Regions from separate parts of the Brevibacillus sp. SKDU10 genome, predicted to be linked through region 3. Evidence: riboswitches for the same ligand, from Rfam matches in the RefSeq annotation. Region 3 holds a riboswitch; each other region holds the start of a gene.
The links. A riboswitch is a leader RNA that binds a small molecule or an ion and turns the genes downstream of it on or off. The one in region 3 is predicted to bind cobalamin.
Positions count from the first base shown of each region.

Region 1: another riboswitch for cobalamin. It lies ahead of AYJ08_RS11660 (FecCD family ABC transporter permease); the one in region 3 lies ahead of AYJ08_RS10015 (DUF4430 domain-containing protein).
Region 2: another riboswitch for cobalamin. It lies ahead of cobJ (precorrin-3B C(17)-methyltransferase); the one in region 3 lies ahead of AYJ08_RS10015 (DUF4430 domain-containing protein).
Region 4: another riboswitch for cobalamin. It lies ahead of nrdI (class Ib ribonucleoside-diphosphate reductase assembly flavoprotein NrdI); the one in region 3 lies ahead of AYJ08_RS10015 (DUF4430 domain-containing protein).

Region 1 covers NZ_LSSO01000151.1:4,113-8,762, reverse strand. Annotated here, with positions in the region: gene spoVAD (stage V sporulation protein AD) at 1-303, opposite strand, end outside; gene spoVAC (stage V sporulation protein AC) at 316-789, opposite strand; gene AYJ08_RS11665 (DUF421 domain-containing protein) at 930-1,790, shown strand; cobalamin riboswitch at 2,202-2,398, shown strand; gene AYJ08_RS11660 (FecCD family ABC transporter permease) at 2,649-3,746, shown strand; gene AYJ08_RS11655 (ABC transporter ATP-binding protein) at 3,748-4,551, shown strand; gene AYJ08_RS11650 (ABC transporter substrate-binding protein) at 4,577-4,650, shown strand, end outside.
Region 2 covers NZ_LSSO01000149.1:71,719-76,368, forward strand. Annotated here, with positions in the region: gene AYJ08_RS11225 (bifunctional transcriptional activator/DNA repair enzyme AdaA) at 1-217, shown strand, start outside; gene AYJ08_RS11230 (hypothetical protein) at 394-912, opposite strand; gene AYJ08_RS11235 (nitroreductase family protein) at 1,021-1,584, opposite strand; cobalamin riboswitch at 1,779-1,970, shown strand; gene cobJ (precorrin-3B C(17)-methyltransferase) at 2,158-3,960, shown strand; gene AYJ08_RS11245 (sirohydrochlorin chelatase) at 3,975-4,650, shown strand, end outside.
Region 3 covers NZ_LSSO01000146.1:22,899-27,548, reverse strand. Annotated here, with positions in the region: gene AYJ08_RS10025 (ABC transporter ATP-binding protein) at 1-787, opposite strand, end outside; gene AYJ08_RS10020 (NAD(P)/FAD-dependent oxidoreductase) at 1,043-2,473, shown strand; adenosylcobalamin (AdoCbl) riboswitch at 2,570-2,722, shown strand; gene AYJ08_RS10015 (DUF4430 domain-containing protein) at 2,775-3,170, shown strand; gene AYJ08_RS10010 (hypothetical protein) at 3,160-3,711, shown strand; gene AYJ08_RS10005 (1-propanol dehydrogenase PduQ) at 3,980-4,650, shown strand, end outside.
Region 4 covers NZ_LSSO01000041.1:5,553-10,202, forward strand. Annotated here, with positions in the region: gene nrdE (class 1b ribonucleoside-diphosphate reductase subunit alpha) at 1-1,279, opposite strand, end outside; gene nrdI (class Ib ribonucleoside-diphosphate reductase assembly flavoprotein NrdI) at 1,245-1,670, opposite strand; cobalamin riboswitch at 1,869-2,065, opposite strand; gene xerS (tyrosine recombinase XerS) at 2,557-3,678, shown strand; partial or broken gene AYJ08_RS03745 (ABC-F family ATP-binding cassette domain-containing protein) at 3,849-4,650, opposite strand, start outside.

The DNA of each region.
Region 1 (4,650 bases), on a different contig from region 3:
AGGTACCCCAATCGTACGTGCTGAAAAGCTTGAGGAGGTGATTTGGTTCATTAAGTCTCCTGTAATGAGATAATTGATATCTCCTTTTTGCAAGCTAGCTCGTTTGACAGCGAGATCACAAGCTTCTTCCAGCATCATTTTTTCTGCCTTTTCAAAGCTGTCTTGCTCCAGCCAGGTATCACTATGAAGAATATCAAAATCATTCGCAATTTTTCCTTGTGCTTCGAAAGGCCCACCAACAGTTGCGGTGGATAAAATCGTTGGCTTGCTTGGAAAAATCCATGATTGATGTCCCTTTAACATCTTCAGATCCTCCTATCCTACCGCATAAGTAACAAACCATTTTACTAACGCGATGAAAAATGCGGCAACTACACCAAAAACGATAACAGAGCCTGCTAATTTAAACATGTTGCCGCCCACACCAAGTACATATCCTTCACTTTTGTGTTCAATAGCTGCTGAAGCAATCGAATTGGCAAAACCGGTAACAGGAACAGCAGTTCCAGCACCTCCGAATTGTGCAAGCTTGTCGTATACGCCAAAACCAGTTAGGAGAACAGAAATGGCGATTAGGACAGCAGAGGTTGGGTTTCCAGCGCTTTTTTCATCAAAGTGAAAAAAGTGAATGAAAAAGGTTTGAATAAATTGTCCAAGTAAACAAATCAAACCACCAACCCAAAAAGCCCGAATGGTATTTTTAAGCACAGGTCGTGGAGGCTCTAACGCTTTTGCAAAGGCTTGATATTCGATTTGAGTTGCGGTTAATTTACTGTTTTTTGTAGCCATTGTTAACTCCTTTATTGATGTAGTCAAAGTTAATTTGGAATACAAAGCCAGTTTTTATACCTGACTTTTATAGATAAAAACCAACAAAGTAACACAATCTAAATACATAGAAGGATTAGATGTTACTAGGGAGGATATTTATGCCTGAATTCTGGGAGATTGTTATTAGGTCAATCGTTACGCTTTTTACTTTATTGTTCTTGACCCGTTTAATGGGAAAACGCCAAATTGCCCAAGCCACTTTTTTTGAATATATTGTAGGTGTTACGATTGGCTCTATTGCGGGATTCATTTCTGCTGACGTTGATGATAGGTTTTTGAACGGATTCGTTAGCATGATCATTTGGGCCCTTATTTCATTTCTTCTCAGTTATCTATCGGTCAAAAGTAAGACAGTGAGCGATATAGTTGAAGGAAATGCTCGTGTACTGATCAAAGATGGGAAAATTATGGAGGATAATCTCAAGAAAGAGAATTATACTGGTGAGGAATTGTTAGAACAATTGCGCTTAAAAAATGTATTCTCAATTGCAGATGTTGAGTATGCGCTATTAGAGCAGAACGGTCAGATTAGTGTCCTGCTCAAAAAAGAAAATCAACCGCTTACTGCCAAAGATCTGAATATCCAAGGAGCTCCAAGCCGAGAGCCTCAAACGGTCATTTTGGATGGGAATGTCATGTTAGAGCCTTTGGCAACCACAGGATTGTCGAAAAGATGGCTCCACACAACTCTCAATAAGATGGGAATACCATTGGAAAACGTTTATATAGGACAAGTAGACAGTTATGGGCAATTGAATGTAGATTTATATGATGACCAAATTACTGTACCAGTCCCTCAGGAAAAACCATTGACATTGTCTACGTTGAAAAAATGCCAAGCAGATTTGGAGACTTTTTCACTTGAAACAAAAAATAACGTGGCCAAAAAGGAATATGAGAAGGGGGCTCAAAGCTTAAAAAAAATGATAGAAGGGGTAAAACCTTTCTTACAGAGCTAACAAGGGTCGATACAGAAGCCCTTATAATAGGAACCTTGTCCAGCCAAGTTACTAAAATCATCAAGGGGCTAATGCTTAGGCTATATGACAGGAACCTGATAATGGCAGGGGTATAAAATTGATTGCAACTTACATGAAAGGTAAGCTATCCTTAATTGGATGGCTTTTTTGCCTTTCCTATTACATTCATGGAAAGATAGAAACGAAGCGTGAATAAAATGAGAAAGAAAAGAAATTTTGATATAAATTAAATAACATAATTAACATTATGTAAACAATCCACTGACTGATTACTACCAAACTTCAAACATTACGTAAATATTTTACAAAGTTCTTACAAACCTATCACAAATTAACCATTGCCTTGCCATGTTCCACCAAATCGTGTTACACTCACAAACAATTACAACAGATTTATAGCCATGTTACGGTGTTTGATTTCAGGATCAGACTTAAAAGGGAAGTTCGGTGAAAATCCGATGCGGTCCCGCCACTGTAAATGAGGAGCAACATCCGATACACCACTGTTCGCTTTTGCAGAGAATGGGAAGGGAGGATGCTTGCGAGGATTCATGAGCCAGGAGACCTGCCGTAAGATGTAACACTCCCACGAGGATGGGCAGGTGTTTGGGTAGGTCGTATGATGATAGTGTACATACACCTATAGGAATTGGTTTGTCCAAAAACCCAAGCATCTGTCTCCTTTTGGAACGGATGCTTTTTTGTGCGAATCTTTAAGTAATAACATGTTAGCGGGGCGTAGAGGTCCAATTGCGGTGCCACCTGCACTTGAAGCTTGGGTGATCACTGAGTTAGTAGTTTCATTTTGTTACTTTGTTTTAAATAGGGGGGAGAAGCATGCAACAAACCGCCACGACAGCCCCAAGGTCAGTAAACAGCATCGGTACGCAATATACAAAAAATTGGATAGCGAAATTGATGGGAAGCGGCGTGGTATTATTTTTATCGCTGACGGTTGCAATCATGCTGGGACCAGTACAAATTGACCCAGTTACCGTTTGGAAGGTCATAGGCTCACATGTTCCTTTTGTACAACAATGGGTAGGGACAGACGTGTCTAACGCGCAGATGCATATTGTTTGGGATATTCGACTGCCACGTGTTTTATTATCTGCGGTTGTAGGTGCCGGGTTGTCTATTGTTGGGATAGCCATTCAGGCATTGATTCGTAATCCTTTAGCTGATCCATATATCTTAGGCGTATCATCAGGGGCATCGGTGGGAGCAACAGCAGTGCTGTTATTTGGTAGTTTGGGAGTATTTGGTTCGTATGCGCTTTCTTTAGCGGCCTTTTTAGGTGCTTTGGCTTCCGTTATATTGGTGTTTCTTTTGTCTTTGGTAGGCGGAAGGGTGCAGCTAATACGTTTGTTGTTAGCTGGAATAGCTGTGTCTATTATGTTGTCAGCGCTTACTAGTTTTTTTATTATGCTGGCACCAAGAGCGGAAAGCCTTTCAAGTGTGCTGTACTGGATGATGGGAAGCTTCACTCGTGCCAAGTGGGAGTCACTTGTATTGCCAACGATTGCAGTACTTGCTTTCTTTATATTCTTATGGGTAAATGCACGCAATCTAAATTTGTTGATACTAGGGGAAGAAACCTCTACGCTACTTGGCTTACATCCAGAAAATATGCGTAAGATTCTACTGATTACGATTTCTCTCGTTACAGGCTTACTGGTTGCTGTAAGCGGTAGCATTGGCTTTGTTGGTTTAATGTTACCCCATATCTTTCGCTTGTGGGTGGGTTCTGATCATAGGAGGCTAATCCCTCTTTGTGCCTGTGGTGGAGCGATTTTTATGATCTGGGCGGATGTATTGGCTAGACTAATCATTGCCCCCGAAGAATTGCCGATAGGAATAGTCACAGCGCTTTGCGGCGGTCCATTTTTTATCTGGCTGCTGCGTCGTAGGGCGTATACGTTTGGAGGAAGCTAATGTGCCTACAAAATTGGACGTAGACAAGCATGTTGAGTTAAAACAAGTTGGATATGAGATTCAAGGGACATGTATCTTGCAGGATATAGATTTACACGTACAAAAAGGAGAATTCGTGGGCTTGCTTGGCCCGAATGGTAGTGGTAAATCTACTCTTCTTAAGCAGGTATATCGGACTCTTTTACCCACTACAGGCAGTATCTATTTACTGGAAAGAGAGCTTGGTCAATACCAGCAGAAGCAATTAGCAAAAGAACTGAGTGCAGTGGTTCAAGAAACGCAGATTCAATTTGATTTTAATGTATACGAGCTTGTACTGATGGGACGTTCTCCGCACAAGAGTATGTGGGAGCAGGAGAATAAGCATGATCTAGCGTTAGTAGAGCAAGCTCTAGCTCAAGTTGGCCTGCAGAACATGGGTGATCGGAGTTATCTGAGTTTATCCGGGGGAGAAAAGCAGCGCGTCTTATTAGCAAGAGCAATTGTACAAGAGACCGATCTGTTACTGCTGGATGAACCGACTAATCATTTGGACATCCATCATCAATTAGGGATGCTCAAATTGCTGAAACAACAGCAAAAAAGCGTATTGGCCGCCTTACATGATTTAAATTTGGCCGCTATGTTCTGCGATCGTCTTTATATGCTAGAAAAAGGAGTTATCGTTTGCTCTGGAACTCCTCAGGAAGTTCTTCGGCCTGAAATTTTAGAACGAGTGTACAAGATTCAAACAGAAGTAACCGTTCATCCAGTTACAGGAAGAGTGAACATTCATTATATGATCCCAGATCAGGTTATTTGTTGAATAAAGGAAAAGGTAGGAAAACAAGATGAACAAACGTACTATGCAAAGCTCCACTACGAAGAAGCAAGGCCTTTTGCATAAAGGTCAAAAGATGATGAT
Region 2 (4,650 bases), on a different contig from region 3:
GAAGATAACGCCAGGGAAATATTTAACGCGCATCCGAATAGATGAAGCGAAGAAGCAGCTACTAGAAACAGATCGAAATGTTTCAATGATTGCAAGCAGAGTAGGTTTTCGTAATAGTGCCTATTTTGCCGCTGTTTTTCAGAAAGAAACAGGTTGTACACCTACTCAATACCGCTTACAGCAGAAGAAACAGGGAAAAACAGGGACGACACGCTAAGTGCATCTGCTGTAAAACGGGAGAACATACATATAAAAAAGAATGGAAGAACAGTTGAAGCGTTTCTGTAGCTGGCAGAAACGCCTTTTTGTACGAGGAAAAGACAGATAAAAAGCACCTTCTGTCATGTTGCGAAATTCGCAAACTAAGAGGTGCTTTTTGTCGTGTCTGCATTTTTACCTTCTCTCACCCATGATGCGCTCTAAAAAATAATCGACTGTTACAGCTAATAAGCCAACAAATAAAGGAGTTAATGGTGTTAACAAGACATCAGGAATCCATGTGGTGTGCACGAGATAAAAAATGAAGGTCGTTGCTAAAATTTCAGGTATCAATTTCCAATTTCTTGAGATATGTAGTCTTTGCATTATGTATAAAAGGACTGGTTCAAGAATTAGTTCGTACAGCATTAACATGAAAAAGGAGACGACTGCAAAGGAAACGAGTGTCCAGAAATCAGATTTGTCGACAAACATAGGAAATAGAGTGCCGACTGTCCAGAGAATCGTAACCAATAAGAACACGACGATGGCGCTTGAGAATAAAACCAGCAAAGTTGCAATAGCGATAGCTAGACCATTAATCCAGAATCCACCTTGCTGTCGATCTCCACTCGTCACAGCGCGTCGAAATAAAAAAAGTCCCGCTGTCGCACACAAGCCCACCAGTATGGCAAAAGTCATGTGGTTTGTCATATGTATCATCACCTACTATAAAAATAATACGTAGCAGGTGAGGAAAATGTTACAACAAAGCGGGGAAAAATGTAACCTTTTTGTAACCTTTCGAAATATACCAAAGCTTTACTCAACCCAGGTTGTTTTTTGCGTGAAAGGCTTTCGAGCAGTTCGAGGTGTGGCTTCATCAGTTGGATAGCCAATAAATAAGGAACCAATCACTTTTTCTTGATCAGATAGGGACAAGAAGGCTTTGAGACGTTCATCTCTAGCTAAACCTACACCACGCGTACGCCACACAAAACCTAGACCTAGCTCAGAAGCCATCAGCCACATCGAATGAATAGCGCAGCTTACAGCATAATCATTATCAAGCGAAGAAGCTTCGTCGCCTTCTATGATTTGTGATGTAGCGACTATAATGAGAGGGGTAGCCAGAACATTCTTCATGGACTCTTCTACTAAATGAGGTTTGGTAGGAAAGCGTTCAAGCAAGAAATCCTGAGCTAGCTGGTTAAACCGTTCCTTAGCAGCACCTTGAATGACATAGAAGTGCCAAGGCTCTCGCAAGCGATCATTAGGTGCTAATATAGCTGCTTCCAGTAGCTTTTCAATCTTTTCTTTTTCTACAGGGCGACCATCGCAGGCGCGTATAGCTTGACGTTGTTGTAAGGTGTGTAAGAGGGACATGTTTTAACAACCTTTCTATAATATGTTAATTATGATACTGTATATTCAAATATATTTTCCTCTATGCATAAAAAAAGAAGATTTCTAATAGTATGTCAGTATACGATCTTCTTTGACCACTTGTCCAGTCCCGTGTGGGCTAGACAGAAAAGTATGGACAATAAAATGCAAATTGGATTATGATAGAAGTAATCACATAAGCTTGGGAATAAAGGAATTGTTACATGAGAAACGATTCACAAGGGGAAGTTGGTGAAAATCCAACACGGTCCCGCCACTGTAATTGGAGAGCCCGTTTTTGTCACTGGATATTACAAATTTTCAGAAGACGAAAAGGAGCAGGATATTCCAAGAGTCAGGCTACCCTCTTTATTCTAACAACACCGTCAGACCTACGGCAGATGGGGAGGTGTTATGAGAGCAGTTTTGCTGCAGAAGGGGATACTCCTTTTCAAAAAATAACAAGCTCATCATAACAGCACTTCTCACGTAAGTCAGACGGGGAAGCGCTGTTTTTTTTATTGTATAAAAATGTAAGGTCGATTGCAAATAAGGATAGGGGGCTTGGAGTAGATGGAGAAAGGAAAAATTCTACTAATTGGCTTTGGACCAGGACATCATGATCACATTACGCATCGGGCAAAAGAGGCTATCCTGGAATGCGAAGTGATAATTGGCTACAACACTTATGTAGATTTAATTCGAGAGCTTATTTCAGACAAAAGTGTCGTGCGTACTGGGATGACAGAAGAGGTTAGCCGCGCTCAAGAAGCGGTAAGATTGGCTGAGTTAGGTCAAGTTGTTGGCGTTATTTCTAGTGGGGATGCTGGGGTATACGGCATGGCCGGACTAGTTTATGAAGTCCTAGTAGAAAAAGGCTGGACGGAATCTGCTGGGGTGAAGGTAGAGGTTGTACCTGGTATTTCATCCATTCAGTCTTGCGCGTCTTTATTGGGTGCTCCAATCATGCATGACGCTTGCACAATCAGCTTGAGTGACCATCTTACACCGTGGGCAACGATTGCTAAGCGTGTAGAAGCAGCCGCTTCTGCTGATTTTGTCATTGCGCTGTATAACCCGCGCAGTGGTCGCCGTACACGACAAATTGTAGAAACACAGCAAATATTATTAAAATATCGTTCTCCAAAAACGCCTGTAGGAATCGTAAAGAGCGCCTATAGAGATCGAGAGCATGTTGTAATTACAACACTTGCAGACATGCTGCAGCATGAAATTGGAATGCTGACAACAGTAATCATCGGGAACTCGACTACCTTTGTTTACGACCAAAAAATTATTACTCCGCGCGGATATCAACGTAAATATACGTTAAATCGCATGGATCAACCGTTAAAACCTCATGAACGCTTGCAGGAGAAGGCAGAGCCTTGGGCGCTTCACAGCCAGCCTCAGAGTGGAAATCCGGTATCTGAGTCATCTTCTGTGCAAGAAGTGGCTGTAGCGACTTCACCGAAGGCTACAATACAAGAAGCTCAGGTTTCTGATTCCGCACCATCAGCGGCAATGGAAGCCCTTTCAAATCCCAGGCGATTCTCAGGGGAAGTAGAACAGAATTCTTTTCAGGCAGAGGCAGAGAGCTTTCAAGCTCCTAAACAAGCGGTAAAGGCCTTTCAATTAGCGATGGAAGCGCTTGCGTGCGTTGATGAAAAGACAGCATTAGAGTTAAATCAGGGTATCACTCCACCACCTCGCCCGTTTAGCGGAGTTGTTGATATTTTAGAGCTAGGAGTTTCGCCTGGTGTAGCTCGTAAGAATTTTACCTCTGAGCAAATGCGTCTACTGGCCGATTTGACCAAGGATGGCGGAGAAATGATGTACAGCATTGAGCATCAAATTATTCTTCGCTTACCGCAGGTAGATCCAGAGCAGGTCACGCAACAATTAAGAGCAGTCGGCTTTCAATTGTTTCCGATCGGGGCTAGTGCGCAGGTGAAAGCTTGTGATTTTTGTGATTTAGAAAAGGATGAATCGATCCCTGTAGCTGAGGAATTAGGCAGACGATTAGATGGTCTAGCTGTGCCAAAGGATTTAAAAATTGGCTTTAACGGCTGCGGAATGGCTTGCTACGGTGCAGTTATGGAAGACATTGGTCTTGTATACCGACGTGGCGCATATGATGTGTTTTTAGGTGGCAAGCGCATCGGACGTAACGCTCATCCTGGACAACGTATAGCTGAGGGAGTTCCAGAAGATCAGATCATTGGACTTGTAGAACGGATTGTGGATGAGTACAAGGCAAAGGGTCATATCGAGGAACGATTCCATAAATTCTTTAAACGTACAGGGCAGGTACTTGAATACCGCTATCAGGAATTCGTAGCTCCATTGCAGATCGAAGAACCGTGTGGAGATTAAGGGGGGGGAATTTTTTGAACGGAATACTTTTTATCGGTCATGGTAGCAGAGATGCCGAGGGAAATGAGCATCTTCTACAGTTTACACAGCGAGTTACGGAATTGTTACAGGAACAAACAGACGTGACACTGTATGAGACTTGTTTCTTGGAGTTAACCAGACCAACCATTATGCAGGGCGTGCAAAAAATAGTAGAACGTGGCGCTACCACTGTAGCAATGGTACCTTTAATGCTGTTTCAAGCAGCCCATGCTAAACTGCACATCCCTCATGAAATAGACGAAGCTAAGGCGAAATATCCCCATGTAGATTTTCGCTATGGGCGTCCCATAGGTGTTCACGAGGATATGGTGCAAATTTTGCGGGATCGTCTACAACATACAACTACCTATACACCGCTAGAACCGGCTAACAAGGATAGTGCCATTCTTTTAGTAGGTCGTGGTAGCAGTGATTCAGATGCAAACAGCGATCTTTGTAAAATAGCCCGCTTGTTATGGGAGAGTACAGGGGTAGGTAACGTTGAAGTGGCGTACATGGGCGTTACCTATCCGACAGTGGAAGAAGGATTAGTCCGTTGTGTAAGACAGGGAGCTAAGCAGATTTATGTCCTTCCTTATTTGCTATTTACGGGTATCCTGTTAAAACGTTTAGAAGAAAACTTACAACAGTTTCATCAGGACTTCCCTG
Region 3 (4,650 bases):
GTTCTTTACAAAACAACCAATGTCGGCCCATAACGTGTTCAAGCTGAATCTCGATCCCAAAGAAACGGGATAAAAGCTCTGGAACAAGCATGTCTTGTGTCTGACCAGAATCAAAAATGCTGCCATCCTTGAGTAAGAGCGTATGAGTAAAGCAAGGCAAAATTTCTTCTATATGATGGGTGACGTAGATAATGGTGGGAGAATTAGGCTGTTTCGCCATTGTTTCAACGTACAGTAATAATTGTTCACGAGCTATAAAATCAAGACCCGTTGTAGGCTCATCTAAAATCAACAATCGTGGGGATGCCATTAGGGCACGGGCTAATAAAATACGCTGACGTTCCCCTTGTGACAAAACCTGATAGGGACGATGCTCTAAATGAGTGCAACCAAATTGTTCTAATAGAGCTTTTGCCTGCTCTATCTCTTCTTGAATCTTTGGCTCGTAAAGGCTTAAAGAAGCGTGTTTACCAGATAATACAATATCTAGCGCGGTATCGCCGCCTCGAAGCTGTTGTTGCAGAGAACTACTGACAAGGCCGATTTCTTTGCGTAACTGTCGCAAGTCATAGGTACCGAATTTTTTCCCAAGAACCTCAATTTCTCCAGAAGTAGGCCAAATATAACCGTTTAGAAGCTGTAGGATGGTTGATTTACCTGATCCATTTAGACCGAGTAGACACCAATGCTCTTGAGAATGAATGTTCCAGCTTATTTCTTTAAGAATAGGTGTATCACCGCGTTTCCAGCTTACCTTGTTTAAAGTAAGAATTGGTTCAGCATGCACGAGTAGGTTCTCTCCTTTTTCGTCTTTTTAATCATTGTACTAATTTTCTGTCTTATATATCAATCTAGAAATGAAAGGATTAAGAAGGAAATATCGTTTAATTATATTTTTTCTCAACAACAATTACAAATCAATAATACGAACAAAAAATAAATATTATATAAAAATGTTCGGATTATTTCTTGATTATTTAAGAAGCAATGTTATAATCAATAAGGCTTGTAATTTCCTAACATTTTCAAGGGGGCAACATCTATGAATTATGATGTTATCATTGTCGGAGCTGGTCCAGCAGGAATTTTTACGGCATATGAATTAATCCATAAAAAACCTGATTTACAGATCCTGTTGATTGAGAAAGGACATAATATTTACTCGCGTCGCTGTCCCATCCTTGAGAAAAAAATCAGTAAATGTCCGCCTCCAGCAGGTCGAAAGGATTTTAGTGGTTGCTTGCCAGCCTGCTCAATTACCAACGGATTTGGTGGAGCAGGAGCTTATTCAGATGGAAAATTTAACATCACGACAGAATTCGGTGGCTGGATGACCGATTATTTAGCACCTTCTGAAGTGCTTGAACTGATTAAATATGTTGATGATATTAATTTAAAACACGGAGCAACCTCCAATATAACCGATCCAACTACGGAGGCAGTCCGTGATATAGAACGTAAGGGGCAAGCCGTTGGACTGAAACTACTGCGTGCAAATGTCCGCCATTTAGGTACGGAACAAAACTTAGAGATTTTGAAAAGTATCTGCGAAGAGCTAGAACCAAAAATCACAATGATGTTTAAGCAGGAAGTGGAAGATATCATTGTTGAGAAAACGGAAAATGGTAAAGAAATTCGCGGAATTACCTGTAAAAAGGGTCAGGAGTACCGAGCGAACAAAATCGTTATTGCTCCTGGCCGAGACGGCTCGCAATGGTTCGGCGAGATTTTGAAAAAACAGGGTCTGCGATTGAGTAACAATCAAGTAGATGTGGGGGTTCGTGTAGAAACGACCAATGTAGTCATGGAAGAAATCAATAAGCATCTATATGAAGGGAAGTTCTTGTTCAAATCTTCTACGGATCAAATTGTGCGAAGCTTTTGTTCCAACCCAAGCGGTCATGTAGTTGTAGAAAATCACAGCGGCGTGATGGCGGCTAACGGGCATGCATACAAGGATGAGAAGCTGGGGTCCCCTAACACGAACTTTGCTCTGCTTGTGTCTCATGTCTTTACAGAACCATTTGATAAGCCAAACGAATACGCTAAAGAGGTGTCAAGGCGAGCGAATGATCTTTCTAACGGCTCCGTGATTGTACAGCGCTTTGGCGATATAAAACGTGGTCGGCGATCTACAGAAAAACGACTGAAAGAGGGATTTATTGAGCCAACGTTAAAAGAAGCCGTACCAGGTGATCTCGGCTTAGTATTACCATATAATACAATGAAAAGCTTAATTGAAATGGTGGAGGCACTCGATCATGTTACGCCGGGCATTGCAAGTGAACACACGATGTTTTATGGAGTAGAAGCGAAATTCTATTCAGCACGTCCATATTTGAATCCCCATTTTGAAACAGAAATTATTGGTTTATATGCAGGCGGTGATGGAGCAGGGTTAACGCGAGGGCTTGCGCAAGCAGGAGCATGCGGCGTTCATATTGCTCGGGGAATTTTACGTCAACTGTCTTAAAATATGGAAGAATACAACTATATTTTGTCACAACAGTATGATTGTCAAGTCCATTTCTTATGCTATAATATTTTCAAATGGGTCACACCTCATTAACGTAAATAATAATAGTTTTAGGCAATGGAAGTTTGGTGCAAATCCAACGCGGTCCCGCCACTGTGATAGACTGTTTTCCGGTCTTAAGTCAGGTCTTTTGCCTAAAAACTACTGAAAGGCTAACCATTTCGAGGCGAAAGTGGTTAGTCCATGTCTAGTGATGTTCCCGCCTCACTAGACTTTTTTAATGGAGAAAGGAGCGAATATGGTAAGAAGAGTTTGTCAAATCGCCTTACTTATTGCACTTGCGATGGTAAGTGTAGTGGGTTGTTCAAATAATGATGCAGCACAAAACACAGCAGCAGAAGAAAAGGTTGAAAACAAGATCGTTGTGGAAGTTTCAAGCGATCAGGGCAAAACCAAAATTGCTGAAAAAACAATTCAATTCAAAGGGGATCAAACCTTGTATGAGTTGATGAAAACCAATTTTAAAGTGGAAGACGATAATGGATTTATCACGTCAATTGAGAATGTGAAGCAAAATCCAGCAGAGAAAAAGTATTGGCTATACGAAGTGAACGGAGCACCAGCGGTTACAGGAGCCAAGGATCTTAAAGTCAAAGATGGCGATGTCATTAAGTGGGATTTACATGCCTCCTAACTACCAAATACACAAAGCACCCCTATCCAGTGTAAGAGGCATAACGCTGCTAGCTATCTTAGCTGCCTTGTCTGTTGCTGGCCGGATTGCACTGTCGTCCATACCTAACGTACAGCCCGTGACAACATTTGTCATTCTTATGACAATTCTCATGGGACTTCGATATGGTTTGTTGCTTGCGATAATTGTGATGATTTTGTCAAATATGGTTCTGGGAATCGGGATTTGGATTATCCCGCAGATCGTTGCGTACTGTGTAATTGTCGTGGTAACCGGCATATTTATACGTCCTGTGTTTCCAAAGCTTTCCTTGTTCGTGATGGCCATATACGCCGGATTTACAGGAATGCTTTACGGGTTTATTAACTCTCTTTGTCAGATACCGCTTTACGGTTCATCTTATTTTCTTGCTTATTATCTAGCAGGAGTCTCCTATGATACGATGCATGCAATTGGGAATTTTGTTTTTTATTTCGTACTCGCACCTCTTTTACTTCCTTTGTTGAACAAATTGATAAATCAACATTTTGCTAAGTCTTGACAATCTGAACAGGCACAAAGTAGTGCTTGCCGAATCATATCAAACCTTTGACGTAAAAGGTTTTTATACACAAAGACGTGTATAGTGTTTTTAAAAATAACAATCAATACATAGTTGACTATATGGTAAATATAGTAGTACAGTATTGGTAGAAAACAGAATACAGGTTACACAAAGACGTGTTACTTATGTAGATAGCAAAGAGGCTTTTAAAGGGTATGCTCCCTTCTAAAAAGCCTCTTTTTTTATTCCAAATGGAGGTGTCAGCATGGATAAGGTTAGTTTTAAAACAGATATTTACATGGGACAAGGCGCTTTAAATCGTCTGCAGGATCTGAAAGAAAAACGAATTTTTATTGTCACAGACCCTTTTATGGTTCAATCGGGAATGATTCAGCATGTCATTGACCAAATTGACGAAAGTAATAAGCACATGGTTTTTAGTGATATCGTTCCAGACCCGCCAATCGAGGTTGTTGTAAGTGGAATGAAAGCCCTCAGTGAGTTTGAAACGGATACGATTGTTGCACTAGGAGGAGGCTCAGCTATCGATGCAGCGAAAGCAATGAAATATTTTGCGAAACAAGTGTCGAACCAAAAAGACCTTCCTTTCATTGCGATTCCGACAACAAGTGGAACAGGATCAGAGGTAACCGCATTTTCTGTTATTAGTGATCAGCAAAAAAATATTAAGTATCCTCTAGTGTCGAATGATATGACGCCAGAAGAAGCTATTTTAGACCCAGAGCTGGTAAAAAGTGTTCCTGATTTTATTACAGCCGATACGGGAATGGATGTTTTGACGCATGCCATCGAGGCGTTTGTGTCTACCAAAGCAAATGATATTTCTGATGCTCTTGCGGAAAAGGCGATGAAGCTTGTCTTTGAATATTTAGTAAGAGCATACAAGGATGGTAATGATTTAGAGGCACGTGAAAA
Region 4 (4,650 bases), on a different contig from region 3:
TACGGTCACTCACCTCTGTCAGAGCATCCATTGCTAGATGAATCGTGTCTCTCATTCTCTTATTCGCCATTACATTTACAATGTTAAGAGAGCCAAGGTTGCAAGAGATATCGCGGTTAATAACATCCTCCACCCCATAATCATTAATGGTGGAAACTTCACTAAGCTGAGCGATTTCACTGCATAGATTAGAAAATTTAACTCGGCCAATCTCTTTTAATGCGTGATATTCATTAACATTATCAACATACATAATATATGGGTAACCAGATTCCATCTGGATTTGAGCTAATTTCATGATCAGATCACGTGCGCCGATTTTTTTCTTACGTACACGCGGGTTATTGACCAGCTCGTCATACATGCTGGTGATGTCCATATCGTCTAAGTGCTGCCCGTACTCTTTGAACACAGTATGAGGATAGAATAAGTACATGTCTTTATCTTTTTCTACTAGCTCAAAGAATTTATTAGGTGTAACAACGCCAAGTGATAAGGTTTTTATTCTGATTTTCTCATCGCTGTTGATTTTTTTGGTATCTAAGAATTCTTGAATGTCAGCATGGAAAATATTGAGATAAACAACTCCACTACCATCGCGTTGACCAAGCTGATTTGCATATGAGAATGCATCCTCAAACAGCTTCATTACAGGAAGAACCCCGCTAGCTTTACCATCTAGTCCTTTGATTTGCTCGCCAGCGGCACGGATTTTGCTCAGGTTCAAGCTTACACCGCCGCCAATTTTGCTTAATTGCAAGGCTGAATTAATAGAGAACCCAATCGAATTCATTGAATCATCTACCTCAAGCAAGAAACAGCTAACTAGCTCCCCGCGACGTTTTTTACCTGCATTCAAGAAGGTAGGAGTAGCAGGCTGATATTCTTGTGAGATTAACAGGTCTGCAAATTGCAGTGCTTTTTCGCTATCCCCTTTTGCTAGGAACAAGGCAACTACAGCAATTCGATCCTCGTAACGTTCAAGGAATTTGCTTCCATCGTTCGTTTTCATCGCATAATTATTATAAAACTTGAATGCACTCATGAAGGATGGGAAGCGGAATTTTTTATCATATACATAGCGATAGACCCGTTCGACATCGGCAAATTCATAGCCTTCAAACACTTCAGCTTCATAGTAGTCATTTTCAATTAAGTAGTTAATCTTCTCACGTAAGTTATGGAAAAAGACCGTATTCTGATTTACGTAATCAACGAAATAACTCTTCGCTGCCTCTAAATCTTTATGAAACTGAAATTTCCCGTCTTTCTTCACCATAATTTCGTTGTTCAACGTGATCCATTGTGGTAGTTGCGTGGACAAAGTGAAATACCTCCTGCTTAAAAGTTTCTACATCTCGTTTGGTACCGCTCAATTCAAATTTCATGACCAATGGTACATTGTATTGTTCGGCTATCTGGTCAGCTGCAAGTCCGTAGCGAGTCCCCCAATTCATGTTCCCGCTAGCTGCAACTCCCTTCATCCATTGAGAGTGTTGCGTTAGAAATTGTCGTGTCGTTTCAGGAACTTGTCCAAATCCCGTTGTATATGTAATCAGAATGAAAGGTTCGTTTATGACGATATCATCGGAAATTTGTATACAGCGAAAATCTAGTTTTTGGACGAAGCGTTTCACATTTCCTGTTTTGGAATCATATACGATCAGCATCGATACACCCCCCTTTCAGGTATAAAGGACATAAGATGGTAGCAAGCTGACTGCTGATAAATGTAACTTTTTGCCAACATAAAAAGCTCATCCCTTCATGGGTGAGCTTTAAAACGGCACAACAAAGAAAAAATAGCAAAGCAAATAGCCGCTACTATTTAATCCCCGTACCGTTTCAACTTCCCACTCCCCGAAGATGCGAAACTAAGAGAATGGGCAGGTCTACTGACTTGTGTTTCACTTTACTTTGAGCCCTTCCCATATAAGTCGCCTGAGACATGCTTATACAGTGGTTTTGCTCATTTCATCCACACTTACAGTTGCGGGGACAGCTCTGGAATTTCACCAGATTCCCTATTAAGTCGCAAAATGACACCTAATTCTCGGCGGTAAAGTAACTTTTTATCAGTATGTAGTATATAACATTCATATGAGACACTAAATGTAGTCTTGTCACCTAGCATACAATGTTTCTATCAAAAGAGCAAGATACAAAATGCCTACGAGTTAAAAATAAAACTCGGCTCATAAATAGACAGAAAAACAAGCTAGATTTCATGCAAAAATGCCTCTTTTATATGTTTTTCCAGCTCATAACTACACTCCTATTCTTATATAACAGAGCATCCACTCAGACTGTTACAGCTTACCTAGTAACGTAACTATTACTGGGAAACTCATAACTAGACTTCAACAAACAGGCGTAGAGGCTAACACAATTATCCATAATTAGCTTGTTTCATAAGAACAAATGTTCTATAATTGAAGTAAGCAATCTACATCCCTTACAGATATATCATTGTACCAGTATAAAGTCATTTTGATAACATGTTTATATGTATTTATTTTAATAGACGAAGTTGAGCAAAGGATGGTGGTCATTCTCATGTCTGTTACAAAACAACGGGATTCCTTGCAACTCCTTGAGAAAATCCCTTCTTTTCCTTGGTTTGTTGAAAAATATGTGGATCACAAAAGATCAAAGCGCGCTTCGGTCTCCACTTTACTCGGCTATTTGCGTGATTTTGAATTCTTTTTTCGGTGGCTAATGGCAGAGGGCCTTTCCACCGCCCAGGAAATGAGCGAAATTAGACTCGATGAATTAGAGGGACTACGCAAAGAAACCGTCGAAGCCTATCTTCTCTACTTACAGGACTCTCACTTATTTGAGCGTTCGTTGCTATTAACAAAACCCACTAAAAGTGCAAAAAAAGAATACAGTGATTTGACAATATCTCGCAAGCTTTCTAGTTTAAAATCCCTGTTTTACTATTTATCTGCACTCTCAGAGGATGAACATGGCGAATCTTACTTGAAGCGAAACGTGATGGCAAAAATTGAGTTACATGTAGAAGAGGTTACACCGCTTGCTCGTGCAAACGCTATCCGCTCTAAGATTTTAATAGATGACCAAATCCAAAAGTTTGTCGATTTTGTATATCATGGCTACCTAGAGTTTTGTGATACCAAGAAAAAGCTACATTTTCACTATCGAAATCGGGATCGCGATGTAGCCATTATCGCTCTAATCCTTTCTGGCGGATTTCGTGTCTCTGAAATTGTTAATTTGAACCTACAAAATGTGGTCTTGGAAAAAAATCAGGTCTTAATGATTCGAAAAGGCAAAAAAGAGGATGCTCCATTCTTCAGTGACTGGGGAAAGGAATATTTGCTTCGTTATTTGAATACACGCCAAAAGTATCAGCCGCCTGCTCATGAGGACGCGTTATTTCTCACGGTATCACCTACGAACCCAATCGGACACCGCATCGATCTACGTTCCGTTCAAAAATTAGTTAAAAAATATGGAAGTGCATTCGGAATGCCGGACATTTCTGTACATAAATTACGTCATAGCTTTGCTACCCAATTTTTGCGCTTAAACCCTGATCCTCATCAGCTTCAAGCTCAATTAGGACATTCAAAAATAGATACGACGATGCAATACGCCCATGTACTCGATGATGCGTTGAGTCAAGCAGTCAATCGAACAACCAGTAAATTGTAATGAAACGCCCCCTCTTCGTTACATGAAAATACCTACAACGTCAAAGCTGCACCCAATCTTATTCGTTACACGATCCTCCCGTTATGCTAAGACATACAAAAAAACAGGCAGCATCCTTCTCTTTGAAAGATAGCTGCCTGCTCCTATTTACTTACTATTCTGGGGCCAATCTATTCTTTCCCTTGCATGGCGTACCACATTTCATAGAGCTGTTTGATCTCTTGTTCTTGTGCTTCTAGTTGATTCTGGTAGTGGACTAGCTGTACATAGTCATCCTTAGCTTGCTCCATTTCTCGCTGCCACGCCTTACATTGCTCCTCTTTTCGAGCGATCTTTGCTTCCAATTGCTGAAGCTTAAATGCATTCACTTTAGGAACTTTCGCTTTAGGGAGAGAATTAGCCAGTGCCAGATCTTCATTCTCTGTTTGCTTTGTTTGAAGTACAAGATCTACCGTTTCAGCCTGGTCACATCGTCCCTTTTGTTGCCGATCAGTATGACTCTGCGTTTTGTCTTGTATTCCTTTTGCGATCTTGTCTTTTTGCTTGTGCACTCCTATTGTATGATTGGTAACGAATCGGTGCTTTCTGCGCTTTTCTCTCGCTTCCTCATAGGTTCCTTCATAATGGATTAGACGCTGATTATCAATCCAGCAGACGCCGCCTACCATTTTTTGCAAGAAATACCGATCATGAGATACAACGACAAGTGAACCTTGATAATGGAGCAGGGCTTCCTCTAATGTTTCTCTCGCTTCAATATCCAAGTGGTTTGTAGGCTCATCTAGTATAAATAGATTGATGTCTTGATGCATTAACTGAGCCAGCCTTAATCTCATCCGCTCTCCACCACTGAGCTGTCCCACTTTTTTAAAAACTTGCTCTCCATAAAACAAAAAACCTGCCAGGATATGCCGTGCTTGTGCTTCTGTTACAATGGCGATCTCTCGAAACGCGTCAATCACACGCCGATTG